One region of the Shewanella sp. N2AIL genome, then DNA from elsewhere that is predicted to be linked to it. Evidence: riboswitches for the same ligand, from Rfam matches in the RefSeq annotation. Region 1 holds a riboswitch; the other holds the start of a gene.

Evidence for each region. Region 1 has a riboswitch for lysine ahead of MO387_RS03255 (Na+/H+ antiporter NhaC family protein). Riboswitches for the same ligand answer to the same signal wherever they lie in the genome.
Region 2: it holds a riboswitch for lysine, as region 1 does, so the genes downstream of both, lysC (lysine-sensitive aspartokinase 3) here and MO387_RS03255 (Na+/H+ antiporter NhaC family protein) in region 1, are expected to answer to the same signal.

What each region holds. Positions count from the first base shown of each region.
Region 1 is NZ_JALBYT010000003.1:39,873-50,421, forward strand. Features, by position in the region: gene MO387_RS03245 (cytochrome C) at 1-131, shown strand, start outside; gene MO387_RS03250 (M3 family metallopeptidase) at 335-2,485, shown strand; gene MO387_RS03255 (Na+/H+ antiporter NhaC family protein) at 2,659-4,227, opposite strand; lysine riboswitch at 4,307-4,503, opposite strand; gene MO387_RS03260 (FAD-binding protein) at 4,599-5,525, opposite strand; gene MO387_RS03265 (electron transfer flavoprotein subunit beta/FixA family protein) at 5,526-6,275, opposite strand; gene MO387_RS03270 (H-NS family nucleoid-associated regulatory protein) at 6,575-6,967, shown strand; gene MO387_RS03275 (amidohydrolase family protein) at 7,183-10,272, shown strand; gene MO387_RS03280 (amidohydrolase family protein) at 10,272-10,549, shown strand, end outside.
Region 2 is NZ_JALBYT010000031.1:42,316-52,864, reverse strand. Features, by position in the region: gene MO387_RS16635 (nuclease-related domain-containing protein) at 1-567, opposite strand, end outside; gene MO387_RS16630 (class 1 fructose-bisphosphatase) at 1,227-2,204, opposite strand; gene MO387_RS16625 (S9 family peptidase) at 2,471-4,786, shown strand; gene arcA (two-component system response regulator ArcA) at 5,101-5,817, opposite strand; gene MO387_RS16615 (DUF3293 domain-containing protein) at 6,406-6,840, shown strand; lysine riboswitch at 6,942-7,116, shown strand; gene lysC (lysine-sensitive aspartokinase 3) at 7,267-8,622, shown strand; partial or broken gene MO387_RS16605 (succinylglutamate desuccinylase/aspartoacylase family protein) at 8,624-9,745, shown strand; gene MO387_RS16600 (zinc transporter ZntB) at 9,849-10,549, opposite strand, start outside.

The DNA.
Region 1 (10,549 bases):
GCAACGGTGGTGAGATCAGCGTTCCGAGCGTGGCAGATTGGTTTAAACAACCAACGACTGAATCCTGTGCAGTATGTCATAACTCAGGTAGAAGCTCTGGTATTGATAAATACCACAAGTTTACTCGCTAATTAATCATCTCATCATCGCGTGATTAAATAGTCAGTAAAAAGCGGTACCGATTTTCCCTGCAAGGAAATAGTCAAAGGAGTCTCATCAAAACGGGACTCCTTTTTATTTAGCCACAGCCCGATAACAAGCCATTTTCAGTCCCATTTAAGTTACTAACGTTACAGTCCTAAAAAAACAACAATTCAAAGGAAGTCACTCAATTATGCGTAAACGTTTTATTGCCATCGCCATCGGCGCCACACTCACCGCCGGATTTATGGCAGGTTGTAGCAACACAGAAAGCAAAGCCCCTAACGCCATGTCGATACAAGCCCAAAACCCCTTCTTTCAAGTCAGTCGCCTACAATATCAAGCGCCCGACTTTAGTATCATCAAGAATGAGCACTTTACACCTGCACTAGAGCAAGGCATGGCCGAGCACTATCAAGAAATCCTCGCGATTGCGAATAATCCCGCCGCGGCCAGTTTCGATAATACTATTGTCGCGATGGAAAAAAGTGGCGCCCTGCTCAGCCGCGCATCGAGTGTGTTTTATAATTTAGCGGGTTCTAACAGCAATCCAGAACTGCGTAAAATCCAAGGTGAAATGGCACCCAAAATGGCGGCCCACTCGGACAATATCAACTTAAATCCAGCGCTATTTGCCCGCATCGAAGCCATTTATAACGATCGCGCTAACCTAGGGTTAACCCCAGAAGCTGTGCGTTTGGTTGAGGTCTATCATCAACGCTTTATCATGGCGGGCGCTAAACTCACCGACGAGCAGAAAGTGAAGATCCGTGCTCTTAACGAAGAACAGTCAACACTGACCAACGAGTTCTCCCAACGTTTACTGCGCTTAACCAAAGAAATCGCCGTGGTCGTGGAGTCTAAGGATGAGCTTACAGGATTAACTGACAGCGAAATCACTTCGGCCGCAAACGATGCTAAAGCAGCGGGTCACGATGGCAAGTATCTGATCAACATCACCAACACCACTCGTCAGCCCGTATTGGCCTCACTGGAAAACCGTGAACTGCGCCAACGCATTTGGGAAGCCTCAGCTAACCGTGGCTTAAGTGGTGAAAACGAAACGGCGTCGCTGGTATCTCGTTTAGCACAACTGCGCGCTGAGCGCGCCACCCTATTAGGTTATGAAAACTGGGCCAGTTATCGCCTAGCGCCGCAAATGGCCAAAACGCCAGAAGCGGTTTACAGCATGTTTGGCTCTATGGTGCCAGCCGTAGTCGCTAATACAGAGAAAGAAGCGGCCGATATTCAAGCAATGATCGACAAGACTGGCGGCAAATTTGAACTGGCGCCATGGGACTGGGAATTCTACGCCGAGAAAGTCCGCCAAGAAAAATACGTCCTTGATGGTAATAGCATTCGCCCATACTTTGAGTTTAACCGCGTCCTCGAAGATGGCGTGTTCTACACACTCAAAGAACTCTATGGCGTCACCCTAAAACCTCGCCCAGATTTACCGGTTTATCATCCCGATGTGAAAGCCTACGAAATGTTTGATGCCGATGGCTCAAGCATGGCCATTTTCTACGCCGACTATTTTGCCCGTGAAGGTAAACGTGGCGGCGCTTGGATGAGTTCGTTCGTCGGCCAATCCTTCCTCGAAGGCACTAAGCCTGTCGTGGTTAACGTGATGAACATTAAGAAGGCACCAGAGGGTCAACCGACCTTCGTCAGCTACAACGAAGTCACCACTATGTTCCACGAAATGGGCCACGGCACCCACGGCATGTTCTCCAAAGTGACTTACCCAAGTCTGGCAGGCACTTCGGTTTCACGGGACTTTGTCGAATTCCCATCAACCTTCGAAGAAGACTGGGCGGCCCATCCCAAAGTGTTGGCCAACTACGCTAAACACTATGAAACGGGCAAACCCATTCCCGATGAACTGCTGCAAAAACTGTTGAAATCAGGCAGCTTTAACCAAGGTTTCGATACGTTAGAATATATGGCTGCGGCGCTCGTAGACATGGAGTGGCATTCATTAAGCCCAGATGCACAGTTGCAAGATGTCGCCACCTTTGAAGCCAATGCACTGAAAAAGCACGGCTTAAACATCAGCGCCGTGCCGCCACGCTATAAATCGACCTACTTTGCCCACGCCTTCCCCGGCGGTTACTCGGCAAGTTATTACGCGTATATGTGGAGTGAGATTTTAGCGGCGGATGCCTTTGCCTATGTGCAAACCCAAGGCGGGCTCAATCGTGAAATCGGCATGAAATACCGCAGAACCATTCGTGAAGTGGGCAACAGTATTGCGCCAATGGAAGCCTACAAAAACTTCCGTGGACAAGAGCCTACGACACAAGGATTACTTAAACGCCGCGGGCTAGACCAAACACTTTAAGCTGCAAAAAACCTAAGCGGCAAGTAGCCTAAGTTAAGTAATGATAGCCTTAATGTGATTAGGTTAAAGATAGAGATAGAGCGTTAACCAAAAAAATCAGCCAGCATAATGCTGGCTGATTTATTTTGACTTATTCGCAGTAAACCTTTGCCGTGCAAAGTTTCAATTAGCGTTTAGCTAATTGCGCCTTTAGATTTGATTTTTAGCACTATGATGCTAACCACAAACACCACACTACAGGCCACTAAACCTGCGACGACTGACTCAGTAAATCCAAGTACGACATAACCCGTTAAGCTAATAAACGCCGCAATCAATGCATACGGTAGCTGAGTGACGACATGGTCGATATGGTGACAACTCGCGCCCGTAGACGACAAAATCGTGGTATCGGAAATCGGTGAACAGTGATCGCCAAATACCGCGCCCGCCAGCACAGAGGCAAGCATAGGTAACATCATGCCAGTGTGACTTCCCATCGCCATATCCGCAGCAATCGGCAACATGATACCGAACGTGCCCCAGCTAGTACCGGTTGAGAACGCAGTAATACCCGCTAACACAAACATAAGCGCTGGCAAAAACGCGAACGGAATATTGCCCGTCGCGAGACTCGCCATAAACTTACCAGTTTCGAGCTGGCCAATCACGCCTGCGATAGTCCAAGCAAATAACAGGATATAAATCGCTGGCAGCATAGAGCGAGCGCCCTGCACTATGCCTTTGACTATCATTGATTTCTCAACGCCTTGGACTAAATTCAATATCAGCGAAATCGCTAAACCGATTAATGCACCAAAGAAAAGGGATGAACTGACATCGGTTTTCTCAAACGCTGAAATAATATTAAATTCAATCCCTTCAGCGGCAAGTACTTGAGCGCCACTGTTGATCATAAAATACAGGGTCGCAAATACCAGCACAGTAATTGGCAGGAATAAGCCTAAGATCTTACCGGTTTCGGCTTCGGGTAAATCCGCATTCGCCCCTGGCGGTAATCCCTTTGACTCATCGTATAAATTACCACGTTGGGCATTGAGTTCATGCTCGCGCATTGGCCCAACATCTAATCCCATAAAAACTACGAAAAGTAATAATAACAAAGAGAAGATTGCGTAGAAATTCATTGGGATCATTTGAATAAAAATACTCAAATGACCCGTATCAGCAAAACCGTGGGCCGTTAATATTCCACCAATAAGCGCAATAATATAGGCGCCCCAACTTGATACAGGAGAAATAACGCACACAGGAGCGGCAGTCGAATCTAATAAATAAGCTAACTTAGCGCGGGAAATATAATAACGGTCGGTAACAGGTCTAGCGACCGAACCTACGACTAAGCTATTGAAATAGTCGTCAATAAAAACCACACACCCTAAAAACATGGTTAATAGTTTAGCGTCACGTTTATTACGTATATGTAAACGCGCCCAATCGGCAAAAGCCCGCGCGCTGCCACTGACAGTAATTAACGCTGTGATCATTCCCAGTACAATTAAGAAACCGAGAATATATAAGTTCCACGAATTAAGGCCTTCGCCCGTCCAAAAAAGTCCTTTAACGCCATTAAATACAAATTCACCCGTCGCTACAGGTGAAAATTGATTGAGCAATAAAGCACCAATTAAAATCCCTAACCCCAAAGAAAGCAGTACACGGCGAGTTAAGATCGCCAACACAATAGCCACCGCAGGCGGCAGCAAGGAAAGTGCCGAATCGGCATAATTCATAACAGTCATTGATTATTATCTTCGTTAAATACGAATGGAGGGCGACTGAACTGGTGGGGAAAGGCAATAGATACCCAAGGTCACCTGTCCTATCAGTAGCGCTCCATAGTAACTATTTCCAACATCCGTATCGGAAAATACTATGGCAGTGTTACACCTATTAAGTGCAACCCCAGCAGTTGATCGTGATAAATCGAACCACTTCGGCACCAAATCCTTTCGCAATCGATCAACGGAATCACCCTACTGATCACTACTAATATTTGGCGCGCCTCTACTTCTAAGAACGCCCGTACGCGGGCGTGAGGCACATAAAAACATAAGCGGCTTAGCAGATGCCACCGCAAAGCCACTTAATGTGACCTAGATCACAGATTAAATCAACCGAGACTTGTGATCAGCTCAGGAACCGCCTCAAATAAATCGGCAACTAAGCCATAATCGGCAACTTGGAAAATAGGCGCTTCCGCGTCTTTGTTAATAGCAACGATGACTTTCGCGTCTTTCATGCCCGCTAAATGTTGAATCGCGCCAGAAATCCCCACGGCAATATACAAGTTAGGCGCAACGATTTTACCAGTTTGGCCCACTTGTAAATCGTTAGGCACAAAGCCTGCGTCAACTGCCGCGCGTGATGCGCCAACCGCAGCACCGAGCTTGTCAGCAAGCTGCTCTAACATGCCGAAGTTTTCACCACTGCCCATACCACGGCCGCCAGAAACGATAATGCCAGCATTACCTAATTCTGGACGGGCTGATACCGTCAAGGATTGAGACACAAACTGAGTTCTCGCTTCAAACACTTTATCGAGTGTCGTCACAGCCGCGCTGTTACCTTCTGGCGCAGCATCAAAGGCACTGGCGCGTACTGTCATCACTTTGATGGCATCATGGCTTTGCACTGTCGCTAAGGCGTTACCCGCATACACAGGGCGCACAAAGGTGTCAGCATTGACGACGGTAATGACTTCAGAGATTTGCGCAACATCTAATAATGCCGCCACACGCGGAAGCGTGTCCTTACCTAAGCTCGAAGCAGAAGCCAGAATGTGGCCATAGTTTGGCGCTAAGTCCACCAGCAATTTGGCAAAATTTTCCGCTAAATGCGCTTCATACACGCTGGCATCGGCAACGAGCACTTGGCTAACGCCTTGTAGCGCTTGTGCAGCTTGGACAACCGCGCCACATTGGTGACCCGCAACCAGTACATGCACTTCATCGCCAATGGCGCGGGCGGCAGTGACGATTTTTGCCGTATCGAGTTTCAGTGCGGCATTATCATGTTCAGCTAATACTAAAATGGCCATTTAGATCACCTTCGCTTCATTTTTTAACTTTTCAACTAGCTCAGCTACCGACGCTACCATGATGCCTGCTTTACGTTCTGCTGGCGGAGTGACCTTCACGACCGTTTGGTGACTCTTTAATGTCACGCCTAAGTCGGCCACAGTAAAGACTTCTAATGGCTTACGCTTGGCTTTCATAATGTTAGGCAGTGAAGCATAACGAGGTTCGTTCAAACGTAGATCGGCAGTCACAACTGCAGGTAACGGCATAAGTAAGGTTTGCATACCGCCGTCAACTTCGCGAGCGACTTGCACAGAATGACCTTCTAATTTGATTTCAGAAGCAAAGGTCGCCTGTGGCATATCCATCAGCGCTGCGAACATTTGACCGGTTTGATTGTTATCGCCATCGATAGATTGCTTACCAAAAATCACCAGTTCGGCTTGTTCTTTGTCTTGTACCGCTTTGAGCAATTTGGCGATAGATACTGGCACCAGTTCGTCTTCAGTATCGATATGGATCGCACGGTCTGCACCTAATGCGAGCGCAGTACGTAATTGTTCTTGAACGGCTTTATTACCAATACTGACAACAACCACTTCAGTTGCACTACCCGCTTCTTTTAAACGAACCGCTTCTTCTACTGCGATTTCACAAAAAGGGTTCAACGCCATTTTTAGGTTTGCGGTGTCAACACTTGTATTGTCAGCTTTGACCCTGACCTTCACATTGGCATCAACAACGCGCTTAACGGGCACCAATACTTTCATAGGGTTTCCTTCCTACACTTTCATGTACATGGACAAAACATTGGTTAATACCAATGCAGGATAGAGCAACTTTACGTCCTGTTAACGTTAACGTCAACCAAAGTCAAACGCCTGTTTGCATTTTTTAATCCTCAGCAACGGCTACTTTTTTGAGGAAATAAGAAAAGTTCAAAATATAAATAATATTTAATTTACTTAAAATGCATAATTTTATTTGATTCGAGCTATATTAGTTTCTATCATTTAGCTGTTGTTCACCATTATCCTGTATTAAAAATTAGAGTGGGACGAAAATAGATATGAGCGAATTTTTAGAGATATTAACTCACGGCCGTCGTTTTAAAGCAGCAGTTAAAGAACTTAGCGTTGAAGAGTTACGTGATTTAGCCGACAAATTAGATAAAATTTTAGTAGAACGCGAGTCTATGGCTGAGGAAGAAGAACAAGCCATGGCAGCTCGTAATGCTAAGATTGAAGAAATCCGTCAACAAATGGAAGCCGTTGGTTTATCCATTGATGACTTAGGTGGCGTAGCTGTTAAAGCAACCGCGAAAAAACGCGCTCCTCGTCCAGCTAAATACCAAATCGAAGTTGACGGTGAAATGGTTCAGTGGACTGGCCAAGGCCGTATGCCAACCGTATTTAAGAACGAGATCAACAAAGGTCGTTCTATGGAAGATTTCTTAATCTAATCCAATTCGGTGTGGCGGTTCGAGTAACCAACACCTATTTGCATAAAAGCTCGCATTCATTGCGGGCTTTTTTATATCCATTATTGGCTGCAATCTAAAACGACAAGCGTAAATCCCACACCTCATCCCTGCTCAAATTGCGTTACAATTCAACCTTAGTATTTACATCTGCTTTCAGTTACTCTTTATTCACCCTCACTCGATTGAATAAAATAATGCAGATAAACAATAAGATAATTATAAGCTGCAGCATAATCGCTAGCTTAGTCTCACAGACCACATATGCCCAAATCAATACAGGGCCAACCTCCAATAAACTCACGGCTTTTACCCATGCTGAATTAATGATTGCGCCGGGTAAGCGTTTAAGTGATGCCACTTTATTGGTTGAAAATAATCGAATTAAAGCCATTATTGAGCACGGTGACATTCCCGCTGGCGCATTTAAAATCGATTTGAGTGGTTATACTATTTACCCTGGATTTATCGATCCTTTCACCGATTATGGGATTGAGTTCGAATATCCAAAACTTGGGCTCACTCGCCCTGTCTATGATATTAAACGTATCGGCGGCAATGCAGACAATGGTGCAATTCATTCTGAAAAAGAATGGTTTAATTACGTTTATCCCAATAAAGAACGCGCGAAAGAGTGGATCAATAATGGCTTTACGAGTGTGCAAAGTAGCAAACTCGACGGAATCTTCCGAGGGACGAGTGTCAGCCTGTCATTAGCAAACAAAACCGCCAACGAAGTGATTTATCGTGCCCGCAGTCAACCCTTTATGGCATTTGATAAAGGCTCATCTGAACAAGATTATCCGTCATCATTAATGGGCAGTATTGCGCTTATTAGACAAACCTTTGCCGACGCCAATTGGTATAACCAAAATAAAAACAAATCGGCCAATGGCGCAATAAACAATCAAGTCGAATTTAATATCGCCTTTGAACGCTTAGATAATTTAGCCGATAAGCAAATTATCTTTGAAACCAGAAATCTCAACGATCAATTGCGCGCCGCCCATTTACTCAAAGAACATAAACTGCCAGCCAATCTACTCGGTAATGGTCAAGAATACTCGCGCATCAATGAGTTAAAGGCGCTGAACTACCCGTTAATCTTGCCTTTAAACTATCCGCAAGCGCCTGATGTTGGAACAGATGATGCCGATCGCGAAGTGTCACTGGCGGATTTAAGACAGTGGGAACGTGCGCCAACCAATCCAGCAGAAGTTGCCAAAGCAGGTATTCCCTTCGCGCTAACGCAGTTTGGTATTAAGACAGATTCCTTCTGGCCGCGACTGCGCCAAGCCATTACTCAAGGTTTGAGTGAAGAGCAAGCCTTAGCTGCACTGACCACCCAAGCCGCCGAGATGACAGGCACCGCCGATTTTACCGGCAAACTCGCACCCGGTTACATGGCAGACTTTGTAGTCACTAAGGGCAATATTTTTAAAGAAGGTCAGATCTACAGTGTTTGGTTGCAAGGTCAGCAGCAAAGTCTTCGCTCACTGCCCCAAGCAAGATTACTGGGGGATTACCAATTAAGCCTCAATAACCTCACACTGGATTTATCGCTGCAAGATGCGAGCAAAGGTGATAAACCCAAAATCCAAGGCAGCTTAAGCAGTGGCGAGCAAAGTATCGCGCTCAGCCAACTTAAATTAGATGACGACGGTCGATTAAGCTTTACTGCCGATTTGAGCGCCGCGGGCATCAATGGTCTTAGCCGCTTTACGCTGTGGATGGCCGATGACGGCATTCAAGGTCGTATGGTCGATGCCAAGAGTCGCACCACAAATGTTGCTGGTATAGCGATAGCGCAAACTGCAGCGGTTGATAATGCCACTCAAGATGACCATCAAGCGCCCAAGGATAAAGCCAACACAAGCTTAGTGAGTCACCTCACCTTCCCTAACGTTGCTTATGGACTGAGCGAAGCACCTAAGGTCGAGAAGCTGCACATCAAAAATGCCACCCTGTGGACCTCGGATAAGCAAGGCATTCTCGAACATGCCGATCTCTTGATGGCCAATGGCCGCATCGAAAAAATTGGCCAGCAACTCAGTACGCCTTCTGGCTATCAAGTCCTCGATGCAACGGGTAAACATCTTACTGCGGGCATTATTGATGAACACTCGCATATCGCCATAAATGGCGGCACCAACGAAGGCACGGATGCTGTGACCTCTGAGGTGCGGATTGGTGATGTGATTAATCCCGACGATATTTCAATCTATCGTGCCTTAGCGGGCGGTGTCACCAGCGCGCAATTGCTCCACGGCAGCGCCAATCCTATTGGCGGCCAATCGCAACTGATCAAAATGAAATGGGGTGAGCCAGCCGAACAACTCAAATTTGCTAACGCGCCCGCCAGTATCAAGTTCGCGCTTGGTGAAAACGTTAAGCAGAGCAACTGGGGAGAGAAATTTGTACAACGCTTCCCGCAAACGCGTATGGGAGTCAAAGCGTTATTTGAAGAGACCTTCGATGCCGCCATCGCCTATGAAAATGCGTTAAAAGCCTATGATGACCTGCGCTCCAGCGATAAGAAAAAAACCGTTGCACCGCGCCCAAGTTACCGTCTGCAAGCAGTGGCCGAAGTATTAAATCAGCAGCGTGATGTGCACATTCATTCCTATGTGCAGTCAGAAATCCTGATGTTTATCCGCTTAGCCGAGGCTTATCACTTTAAAGTGCAAACCTTTACCCATGTGCTCGAAGGTTACAAAGTGGCGAGTGAACTGGCCGCCCATGGCGCTGGCGCTTCGACCTTTGCCGATTGGTGGGCCTATAAGTTTGAGGTGTACGACGCAATTCCACAAAATGCGTGTTTGATGCAAAACAAAGGCGTGACCACCAGCATAAACTCAGACGACTATGAAATGCAGCGCAGACTCAACCAAGAAGCGGCTAAGTCTATGATGTATTGCAATATGTCGAAGGAAGATGCTTGGAACATGGTCACTATTAATCCGGCCAAGCAATTAAGAGTCGATGAATTTGTGGGTTCACTCACCCCTGGGAAAATGGCCGATATCGTGCTGTGGAACGCAGAGCCTCTGTCGATTTACGCCAAAGTGACACAGGCATGGGTTGAAGGAAAACGCTACTTTGACCGCGATCAAGACCAAATTGCCCAGCAAGCGGTCGTCAACGAGCGCGCCGCACTTATCCAAAAAATTCTCAGCAGTGATGATCAAGCCAAAGCGGGTGAAAAAGTCACGCCACTTAACGAGCCACAGTGGCACTGCGACACCCACTATCAAGCATGGGGCCACACTCATGAGGGAGCCAAATAATGCAACATTTATCTAAACCCGTTTTATTTGCGGCGCTACTGGCCGCGATTTGCACCACGCTGGCCCCAGCGATGGCCAACGATATCGTGCCTACGCCTAAACAAAGCCGCAGCGTACTGATTAAAAACGCCACAGTGCACACCGTCAGTCAAGGCGTGCTCAGCAACACTGATGTCTTGATTGAAAATGGCAAGATCACGGCTGTTGGGCCTCAACTCACCAGCCAAGCCAACAGTGCAACCGCAGAAACCAGTGACACTCAAGTCGTCGATGCTAG
Region 2 (10,549 bases), on a different contig from region 1:
TATCAGTCGTAAGAATTTGCTTTTAAGATTCATGACCTTTTCAAGCTTCTCGACTAAAAACTCTGTCTTAACTAACAGTTCTGAAACTGCCGCAGGCATAGTTTCTCTGTTGATAACCGCATCACTTGAGACAGCGCATACATGGTCCCAGCAACGCATACCAAAGCCTTGCTGTCTTATACCAAGTAATTTTCCTAGAATTTCACTTCTATGCTGTTTTAGCATTTCTTTAAGCAGTGCTTGTTGTAGTTCAACTTGCTTGATAGGAGATGGCATACCAAACCATTTACTTCCGTGACTGCGCGTCCACTCACCCTGTTGGTTGATTTCCACATGGCCTTTTATGCTCTTGGATTCAATTAGCACAAAACCGTAGGTGTAGATAACTAAGTGATCAATTTGCGCGGTTTCGTCATTAAAGGTGAATCGAAAATCATTGATAACCAACACTTCTGGATGATCTTTGAAGGCGCGGCGTAAATAGAAGGCAACATCCTGTTCTTGTTTTTGACCCGCGATAGCCTGTGGTGTTTGGGTATTTTGAAATGATTTGGTTTTTAGAATCATTTATCAACAGCATCCATTCATAACTTGATAATAATCAGCTTCATAATACCCACTTTGCCATTGAAAGATAAAGACAAAAATCGCTAAACGTTAACGTAGCTCAAAGATGGGAAAGTACAAATCTTTGGGGAGTTACATCCAACACAGAAGTTACAGAAGTTCACCTTCCCCTGCGAAGTTGCTGAAGGGTGTTGAAGACTCTTTATTGAAAGAATGGCGCGTGACGCAGACAGGACGTCTGCGTAGCTTTCGGGGGGAAGGGGCGAATGAAAATCGGTGATTTTCGCGCTTATGAGCGAGAGGCAGGGACTGCCGAACTGGGGGGCTTTACATGGATGTAAAGCGGAGCCATCGGAAGCGTTAGCTATTTTCGAATAAGCACTAAGCCAGTCTCTAATGCATGTAACTTCGCAAGGGGCAGCAAGGGAGATCCAAGAGGGAATTGCTGTTGATCCCCTCTTGGTCGGGTGTGGGTTGAAGAACCACGACTTTGATTCACCTCGGCCGTTAGGCCGCAATTCTTTCGTCGGTTATGCCGCATCAAAAATCAAAATGTCGCACTATACGACAACAAAAAAGCCACTATAATCAGTGGCTTTTATCATAAAAATCAAAATCTAAGCGATTCGGCTTAGTCTAGATTGGGTTCTTCACACTCTCTATTTATGAGAATCAATACCGTGATAGCTCAGGCAAGCGTCGACTTCATTGCTGCTGCCTAGGATGACGGCAACACGTTGGTGAATATGCGTTGGGGTAATGTCTAAAATAGTTTCGTAACCCGTTGAGGCTTTGCCGCCAGCTTGTTCGACTAAGAATGCCATTGGGTTGGCTTCGTACATCAAGCGTAGTTTGTACGGTTTTTTAGGATCTTTATTGTCGGTTGGGTAAGTGAAAATACCACCGCGAGATAGCACGCGGTGTACATCGCCGACCATGGCCGCAATCCAGCGCATGTTGAATGATTTTTCGCGTGGGCCAATTTTACCAAGCAGTAAATCGGCAATATAGGTTTGCATTGGCGCTTCCCAAAAACGTTGGTTCGACATGTTAATGGCAAACTCTTGGGTCTCTGGGCTAATGCTCATGGCGGCGTTAGTCAGTAAAAATTCATTGGTTTCTGGGTGCAAAGTAAAGAGTTGCACACCTTGGCCTGTGGTTAATGCCAGCATGGTCGATGGACCATAAAGTACATAACCTGCGGCTAATTGTGCGCGGCCAGATTGTAAAAAGCTGGTTTCAGTCAGCTCGCCAGCAGGCGCGGGCAGGACGGAGAAAATGGTGCCGACTAACGAGTTGATATCGATATTAGATGACCCATCTAGCGGATCGAAACACACCAGATATTGGCCATTTTGGCTGACTTCAACCACATGATCTTCTTCTTCTGACGCTAAACCGCGCACTGTACCGTCAGCTTTTAAGGCATCTTTGAGCATGTCGTTGGTGATGATATCCAGTTTTTTCTGGGTTTCACCTTGGACGTTTTCTTGCTCAGTCGCGCCTAACACGCCCGCAAGTGCACCGTGGCGAACGGCATGGCTAATGGCTTTTGAGGTGTCGGCTAAGGTTAAAATTAGGTGGGAGAGGGAGTCGTTCACTGCCTGTGAGGTCAGGTGCTGGGCCAGAGTCTGCATGTTATGTCCTTTAGAGGTTCAACAATGAGGTCAATTTCGTTATTTGCCGCGAATGATAACTCAGTTAGTCGACAATTTCAGCGATGTTGCTGATGCTTTTAGCGAATATTAGGGCTTTTTGGGATTATTTGGATTGGGCTTGACGCAAGGGCCTAATTTGTATCGGCATATTGCATGCTATTTCTATTTAGGGTTTGCCTCTGGCACAATGTCGGCTTGTTTTTAATCGCTGACATCTTAGGCGATTATGTTTCCAAGGAATAATAATGATTAAAAATAGGTTAACTTGGTTCCCTGCATGCTCACTTAAGGTGCGCGCCGTTCCCCTACTGATAGCGAGCCAAATGGCCATGATTTCGACAGCTATGATTTCAGCAACGACCCCTGCTTTGGCAATGGAAGGTGGCAAACAGCCACTGACGATTGAGCGAATTAATGCCTCGCCTGCCTTAGCGGGCACCAGTCCTCGTGGTTTGAAATTGTCCCCCGATGGGCTGCGGGTTACCTATCTTGCTGGCCGTAAAGATAATCAAAGTTTTTATGATCTCTGGCAGATGGATGTCAAAACTGGTGAGTCAAGCCTGCTATTAAACGCTGATAAACTTGCGACAAATGAATTATCCGATGAAGAAAAAGCTCGCCGCGAGCGCCAACGTATTTATGGTGAAGGCATTATGGAGTACTTCTGGGCCGATGATAGCCAAGCGCTATTAATTCCGGCTGCCGGTAATCTGTATTACTTTTCCCTCGTCGATAATAGCGTGACCCAATTGCCGATTGGTGAAGGGTTCGCCACAGATGCACGCCTATCGCCTAAGGGCAATTTTGTGTCTTTCGTGCGGGATCAAAACTTGTATGTGTTAGATCTGGCGACGAAAAAACTCCAAGCTATGACGACCGATGGCGGCGGGGCGATTAAAAATGCTATGGCTGAGTTTGTCGCTCAAGAAGAAATGGATCGTATGACTGGTTACTGGTGGGCGCCCGATGAATCGGCTATCGCCTTCACCCGTATCGACGAATCCGCGGTCGAGCAAGTGACGCGTAATGAGATCTATGCCGATGGCATTAAACTTACCGAGCAGCGTTACCCAGCCGCAGGTAAAAACAACGTCGACATCGCATTAGGTGTGGTCACGCTAAAAGATAAGGCCATCAATTGGGTGAGCCTGCGCGAAGAGAATAGCAAAGACAAGAGCAAAGACATTTATCTGCCACGTGTCGATTGGTTGCCCGATAGCAAACACTTGTCGTTCCAGTGGCAGAGCCGCGATCAACATCAGCTCGATTTGCAGTTAGTGGCGTTAGATGCGCTGACTAAGCCAAAAACCTTAGTGAAAGAACGCAGTGATGCTTGGGTAAACCTCAATAACGATCTGCATTTCTTAAAACAGCAGTCTGCCTTTATTTGGGCATCTGAGCGTGACGGCTTTAATCATCTGTATCTTTTTGACTTAAAAGGTAAACTCAAAACACAATTGACTAAGGGCGAGTGGGCTGTCGATGAGTTGGAATACATAGATGAAACCGCAGGCTGGGTGTATTTCACCGGCCGTAAAGACACGCCAATTGAGAAACAGCTTTATCGCGTGCCTTTAGCGGGCGGCAAGGTTGAGCGCGTGAGCAAGCTTGCGGGGATGCACAATCCTGTTTTCGCCGATAATCAGAGCGTATATCTCGATTATTTCAACAGCTTATCTCAGCCACCGCAAATCAGTTTACACGGTGACGAGGGCCAGCAACTGGCTTGGGTCGAGCAAAATGCGGTTAAGCAAGGTCATCCTTTATATGATTATGCAGGGCTGTGGCAAATCCCTGAATTTGGTGAACTGAAAGCCGAAGATGGCCAAGTGCTGCAAACCCGCTTATTCAAACCCGTTCCCTTCGATGCAAGCAAGAAATACCCTGTCGTAGTGCGAGTTTACGGTGGGCCGCACGCCCAGTTAGTGACTAATAGTTGGAGCGAGCAGGACTACTTTACCCAGTATCTGGTGCAACAAGGGTATGTGGTATTCCAGTTGGATAACCGCGGCAGTGCGCACAGAGGCACTCAGTTCGAGCAGGTGATTTACCGTCATTTGGGCGAAGCTGAAGTGAATGATCAAAAAGTGGGGGTGGATTATTTACGGAGTCTGCCCTTTGTCGATGCCGATAATGTGGCGATTTACGGCCACAGCTACGGTGGTTATATGGCCTTGATGAGTTTATTTAAGGCGCCGGATTACTTTAAAGCCGCGATTTCGGGCGCACCTGTGACCGACTGGCGCTTGTATGACACCCATTATACTGAGCGTTACTTAGGTCACCCCGAAGGTAATGAAAAGGGTTATGAAGCCAGCAGCGTGTTTCCTTACGTGAAAAACTATCAAGCAGGTCTGTTGATGTATCACGGCATGGCTGACGATAACGTCTTGTTTGAAAACAGCACTCGGGTTTATAAAGCGCTGCAGGATGAAGGTAAATTATTCCAGATGATCGATTATCCGGGATCTAAACATTCGATGCGTGGCGAGAAAGTGCGTAATCACTTATATCGCTCATTAGCGGATTTCCTCGATAGACAGCTGAAAAGCGCTAAATAGCGCGAGATAGAGAGTGGGTCTGTTTACGTATACGTAGTAGGCTCGCTTTTTTCGCTCTAATATCATTCGCTCTGATTTGCGCTGATAGGTGGAGCTTGTTTTATAATTATACTTGTGTTTTATAAGAAGATTTTCGTCTCTATTTTGGACATCGGCTTGCCATCAGCCTGACTCTTAACTCTGTAAGCGTCGCCTATTAATCTGATTCGCTAAATTTAAGACATAAAAAAACCAGATCCTAGGATCTGGTTTTTTGTGAATTGATGCTTATCGAATCAATCCTGTTGCTAATGCGAGTGTCGCTTAGCGGGCAATTAGCCTTCTAAGTTACCGCAAAAGCGATAGCCTTCACCGTGAATAGTCGCGATGATTTCTGGCGTATCTGGCAAGCTTTCGAAATGCTTGCGGATACGACGGATAGTCACGTCTACAGTACGATCGTGTGGCTTAAGTTCACGGCCAGTCATTTTCATCAGTAGATCGGCACGAGTCAAAATTTTGCCTGGGTTTTCAACAAAGTGCAGCATAGCGCGGAATTCGCTACGTGGCAGTTTGTAAGATTCACCCTGTGGGCTCACTAATGAACGGCTGTTGATCTCTAAGCTCCAATCGTTGAAGCGATAGTATTCTACTGAGCTCTTTTCTTCGACTTCGGCACCAGCGCTGTTGACGCGAGTCAGAAGGTTACGAGCACGAATCGTCAATTCACGTGGGTTGAACGGCTTGGTAATATAATCGTCCGCGCCAATTTCAAGTCCAAGGATTTTGTCGACTTCGTTGTCACGACCTGTCAGGAAGATCAGACCGATGTTGTTGATTTCACGTAGTTCACGTGCCAACAACAGGCCATTCTTGCCTGGCAAGTTAATGTCCATAACGACCAAGTTAATTTTGTTTTCCTGCATAGCCTTATGCATTTCTGCGCCATCATTGGCCTCAGTTACCACATACCCTTCTGCCTCGAAAATACTTCTCAGCGTGTTACGGGTAACGGCTTCATCTTCAACGATCAGAATGTGCGGATTTTGCATATTATTTACCTAAATTTTAATCAGTTTATACTAACCAATAAGAGCAACTTACTTCGGGCTCTTATATTCATAAAAGCGTTGATACTTCCTTGAACTGCTTTGTGCTCAAAAGGAAAATCTTTACGGTGACATCTATATCTGGATGTAGATTAAGTGCACGTTTAAGTGTAATACGAGAAAACGTAATCAGTACCAACTTCGATAAGCAATAGTTAGAATAAGTTCCTTAACTATTGTTTTTTTTAAATGTTTAAAAGACAAATCAAATGTAGAACACATTTTAAACAGATGCCCGGTCAGTTCACGTTACTTAAAGCGATATATGTAACAAACTGTATTGAACGATAAGCATCTTGCTCAATCTGTTTCAACTCACCAGTACGTACATTGTACTCGTTTTAGTCATTTGTTAACAAATGAAATGTTAACAAATTTTAGGTGAGTCGGGGTTTTTACCATGATATTTACTTTAGCTATTGATTAGTATAACTAATGTATTTGCCATTCCTGTGAGCCAGTTCACGCCTCTTTGGATTTTACAATCACTCTGCTACACTAGCTTGGGTTCATTTTTCGATTAGACTACCAATGGACAATACGACTCAAGATTTGTGGCAATGTTACCAAGCGCCGTTATTTTTGCTGACTCAAGCATTATCCTGTGATTTTTCCTTTGCTGTTATTACCGCTCATAATCCCGCTTCAAAGCTGCTTTCTCCCAGTCAAAACCGTTTACTCGATCGCCAACTTCTCCGTGAAATTGAATTACTCGGCAGTCCCTATCGTGCTTTAGTGGGCGCGGCGCCGGATTTATCCCACATGGAAAAAAGCTGGGCCGTGTTTATCGATAGAACGATGGCGCTGCAATTGGGGAAGAAATTTAATCAATACGCGATTTATGTGGTCGAACAAGGGGATGTGAGCTTAGTGCCTTGCACCTTGGCCGGACATGATGAAGTCTGTTTAGGCAAATTTAGTGATTATGTGCAGCTGGTATACGAGTTACCCGATTTAAGCACTTAGTTGTTTTCAAAAGATTTTATTTAAATTATTCATTTGTTATGAAATTAGCATTGACTTCATTAGGGGTTTATTGCTACTTTTTTCGTCCCTTTCCCTAGGAAAGGAACAGAAGAGGAGCGTTAACTAGGTAGTCGGTCAGAGGAGCACAAACTCCAGCGATGACTGATGAGGGAGATTAACGCCGAGGCATAGATATGGTTGCTGCATGTTTATGTCGGTCGATCAGGCTGAATCCTGACGATTGTCACCTGTAATTGGTGGAGAGCTTCTGGTGACGATTGCTGTTTCCCTTCTTTTGGGGTGCGTTATCATTGAGCACCAGGCTCTTCGAACGAAGTTAGTTCGGAGTGTGATCATGTTAGTTAATCAATATTTTATTCAATCTGCGTTTATTTCTTGCCCTACGTGTTTCACGGAGGTGCGCTAATGTCCCTCGTTGTCGCAAAATTTGGTGGCACCTCAGTCGCCGACTATAACGCTATGAATCGCTGTGCCGACATAGTGTTAGCTAATCCTCATTGCCGTTTAGTCGTGGTCAGTGCATCGAGTGGCGTGACCAATCTGTTAGTGGAATTGACCCAAGAATCCATTAACGACGATGGTCGATTACAGCGATTAAAACAAATTGCCCAAATTCAATATGCGATTTTAGATAAGCTCGGTCGTCCTAACGATGTGGCCGCCGCATTAGATAAATTATTGAGTCGCATGTCAGTATTGAGTGACGCGCTCGCATCACAACGCAGCAAAGCGACCATGGATGAGTTGTTGTCCCTCGGTGAGCAATGTTCTTCGGCGTTGTTTTCAGCCGTCATCCGCGAGAAAGGTGTTAACTCTAGTGCCTTCGATGTACGCCGAGTGTTACGTACTGACAGCCATTTTGGCCGCGCTGAACCTCAGGTCGAGCAGATTGCGACTTTAGCTCGTGATTATCTACAGCCACTGTTAGCGGAACAAGTGATTGTCACACAAGGCTTTATCGGTGCCGATGAAGCAGGTCAAACGACAACATTAGGCCGCGGTGGTAGTGATTATTCTGCAGCTCTGTTAGCCGAAGCGTTACGCGCCTCAGCGGTCGAGATTTGGACCGATGTCGCAGGGATTTATACAACCGATCCGCGTCTTGCGCCCAATGCTTTTCCGATTGCCGAGATCAGCTTTAATGAAGCCGCCGAGATGGCGACCTTTGGTGCCAAGGTATTGCATCCTGCGACCATTCTTCCTGCCGTTCGTCAGCAAATTCAAGTGTTTGTGGGTTCAAGTAAAGAGCCTGAAAAGGGTGGGACTTGGATCCGTCATCAAGTGGAAGATGCGCCCGTATTTCGCGCTGTGGCTTTGCGCCGCGATCAAACCCTGTTAAATCTTCACAGCTTGCAAATGTTGCATGCACAGGGCTTTTTAGCGGAAACCTTTGCGACATTGGCGCGACATAAGATCAGTGTGGATTTAATTACCACCTCAGAAGTGAACGTGTCTCTAACCCTCGATAAAACTGGCTCTGATTCTAGCGGTCAAGGTCTATTGAGTGAGGCATTGTTGCAAGAATTATCACAGCATTGCCGAGTGCGCGTCGAAGATGGATTAGCCTTAGTGGCGATTATCGGTAACCGTATTGCGACCACGCCGGGTATTTGTCGCCGTGTGTTTGAAGTGCTTGAGCCACACAATGTGCGGATGATTTGCCAAGGCGCCAGCCCACATAACCTGTGTGTGTTAGTGGCAGAATCGGAAGCGGCGCAAGTGGTGAAATCGCTGCATCAAAATCTGTTCGAAGGCGCTTAATATGCTGCCGATAACATCGTCTCTGCAAATTGGCGAGCTTGCCGCAGGGCAAGCGCTTACCTTGCCTATTTACCATTTTAAGCCGAGCGACGATAAGGCGACTGGCCCCAAAGTGTATATTCAGGCCAATGTCCACGGCGCTGAAGTGCAAGGTAATGCGGTGATTTATCAGTTGATGAAGCAGCTCGAACTCTGTGACATCCGCGGTGAAATCACCTTAGTACCATTAGCCAATCCCCTTGGGATCAACCAAAAGAGTGGTGAGTTTACCCTTGGCCGATTTGATCCTATTACGGGGGCGAATTGGAATCGTGAGTATTTGAATCATGCTATCGATTTGCCGACTTGGTATAGCGAACATGCCAAGCTCAGTGATAGCGAGCTGATCCAAGCTTATCGCAGTACTTTGGTTGAAGCTTGTCAGCAAAAGTTGCGTCACGAATGGGGCATTACTACTGGCCATAGGCTTGCAGTTAATCTGCAGATTATGGCCCACGGCGCGGATATCGTGCTCGATCTACACACGGGGCCTAAATCCTGTAAGCATTTGTATTGTCCTGAATATGACTTAGCTGCCGCGCAGTTTTTGTCGATCCCTTATACGCTTGTTATCCCCAACACCTTTGGTGGTGCTATGGATGAGGCAGCGTTTTGTCCTTGGTGGCAATTAAGTGATTTTGCAAAAGCGCAGGGGCGAGATTTAGCCGTTGCTGTGTCAGCGTTAACCTTGGAGTTGGCGAGCCAAGAGCGCGTCTGTCTTGAGGATGCGTTGGTTGATGCCCAAGGGATTTTGGCATATTTAAGTCACCGAGGCGTGATCGCTGAAACCGTTGCGCCCGCTAAAATGCAGCGCTTTGGTTGTTACCTTAAAGACTATAAAAAGTATCACGCACCAAGTTCAGGGTTAGTGGAATACCTCGCGCCTGTGGGTGAACCACTGGCTGCGGGACAGCCCTTAGTGAATTTACTGCGAATGGATTTATACGGTACAGTGGATTAGCTAAAGACGCTCAGTTTGCCGCAGGACTGCGTGCCGATTTTGCACTTTGCTTCGGCATCTGTGCACCAAGGGACAGAGCTTTATAAAGTCATGACTAATGTGTTTGAGTTGCCGACGACATAATCGCCCGCTTAGAGCATAAGCATTAGCTCATAACATTCAGCTTATAAGAATGAACGAAAACAACGCCAATCCTAATCGATTGGCGTTGTTGTTTTTAAGGTGGCTATAACCACTTAAATCGATAAAACAGTGCCATCTGTAGGGCGACGAGTGAGATTAATATGCCGCAGAAGGTGGCGAAGGCCCAAGTGTTGTCGGCGCCCGGTATGCCGCCAATATTGACTCCGAGTAAGCCGGTTAAAAAACCCAATGGTAAGAAGATGGCAGACACTAAGGATAAGAAATATAAGCGTTTGTTGAGTTGCTCCGATTGCTGACTGAGTAATTCTTCCTGAGTCACATTGGCTCTGTCGCGCAGGGCATCGAGATCTTCAATAGTGCGAATAAGCTTATCGTTTGTTTCCCTCAGCTTGAGTCGCTCAGTATCGTTAAATAGACTCAGTTGTTCGGAAATCATTTTTGAAAAGGCTTCACGCTGGGGCGCTAAATAGCGGCGAATGGCAACGGTTTGGCGACGCAGTTCGGCGATATCGGTGCGTAAGTCTTTCACATTGCCTGAGACGACTAGCTCTTCTAAATCTGAGAGTTGTTCTTCTAACTTATCGATGAACTCGACTTTACGGTTAGTGAGTCGCTCACAGATTGCGACGATAAAGTCACCTGTGGTGGTCGGCCCATTTCCCTCAAGGATCAGCTCGGCGACATCTTTGACCGACTGTAACTCGCGATCGCAGGTGGATATGATCCGCTGTTTATCGGCATAAATACGCACGGCCACCATGTCTTCTGGTGCCGAGTTTGGGT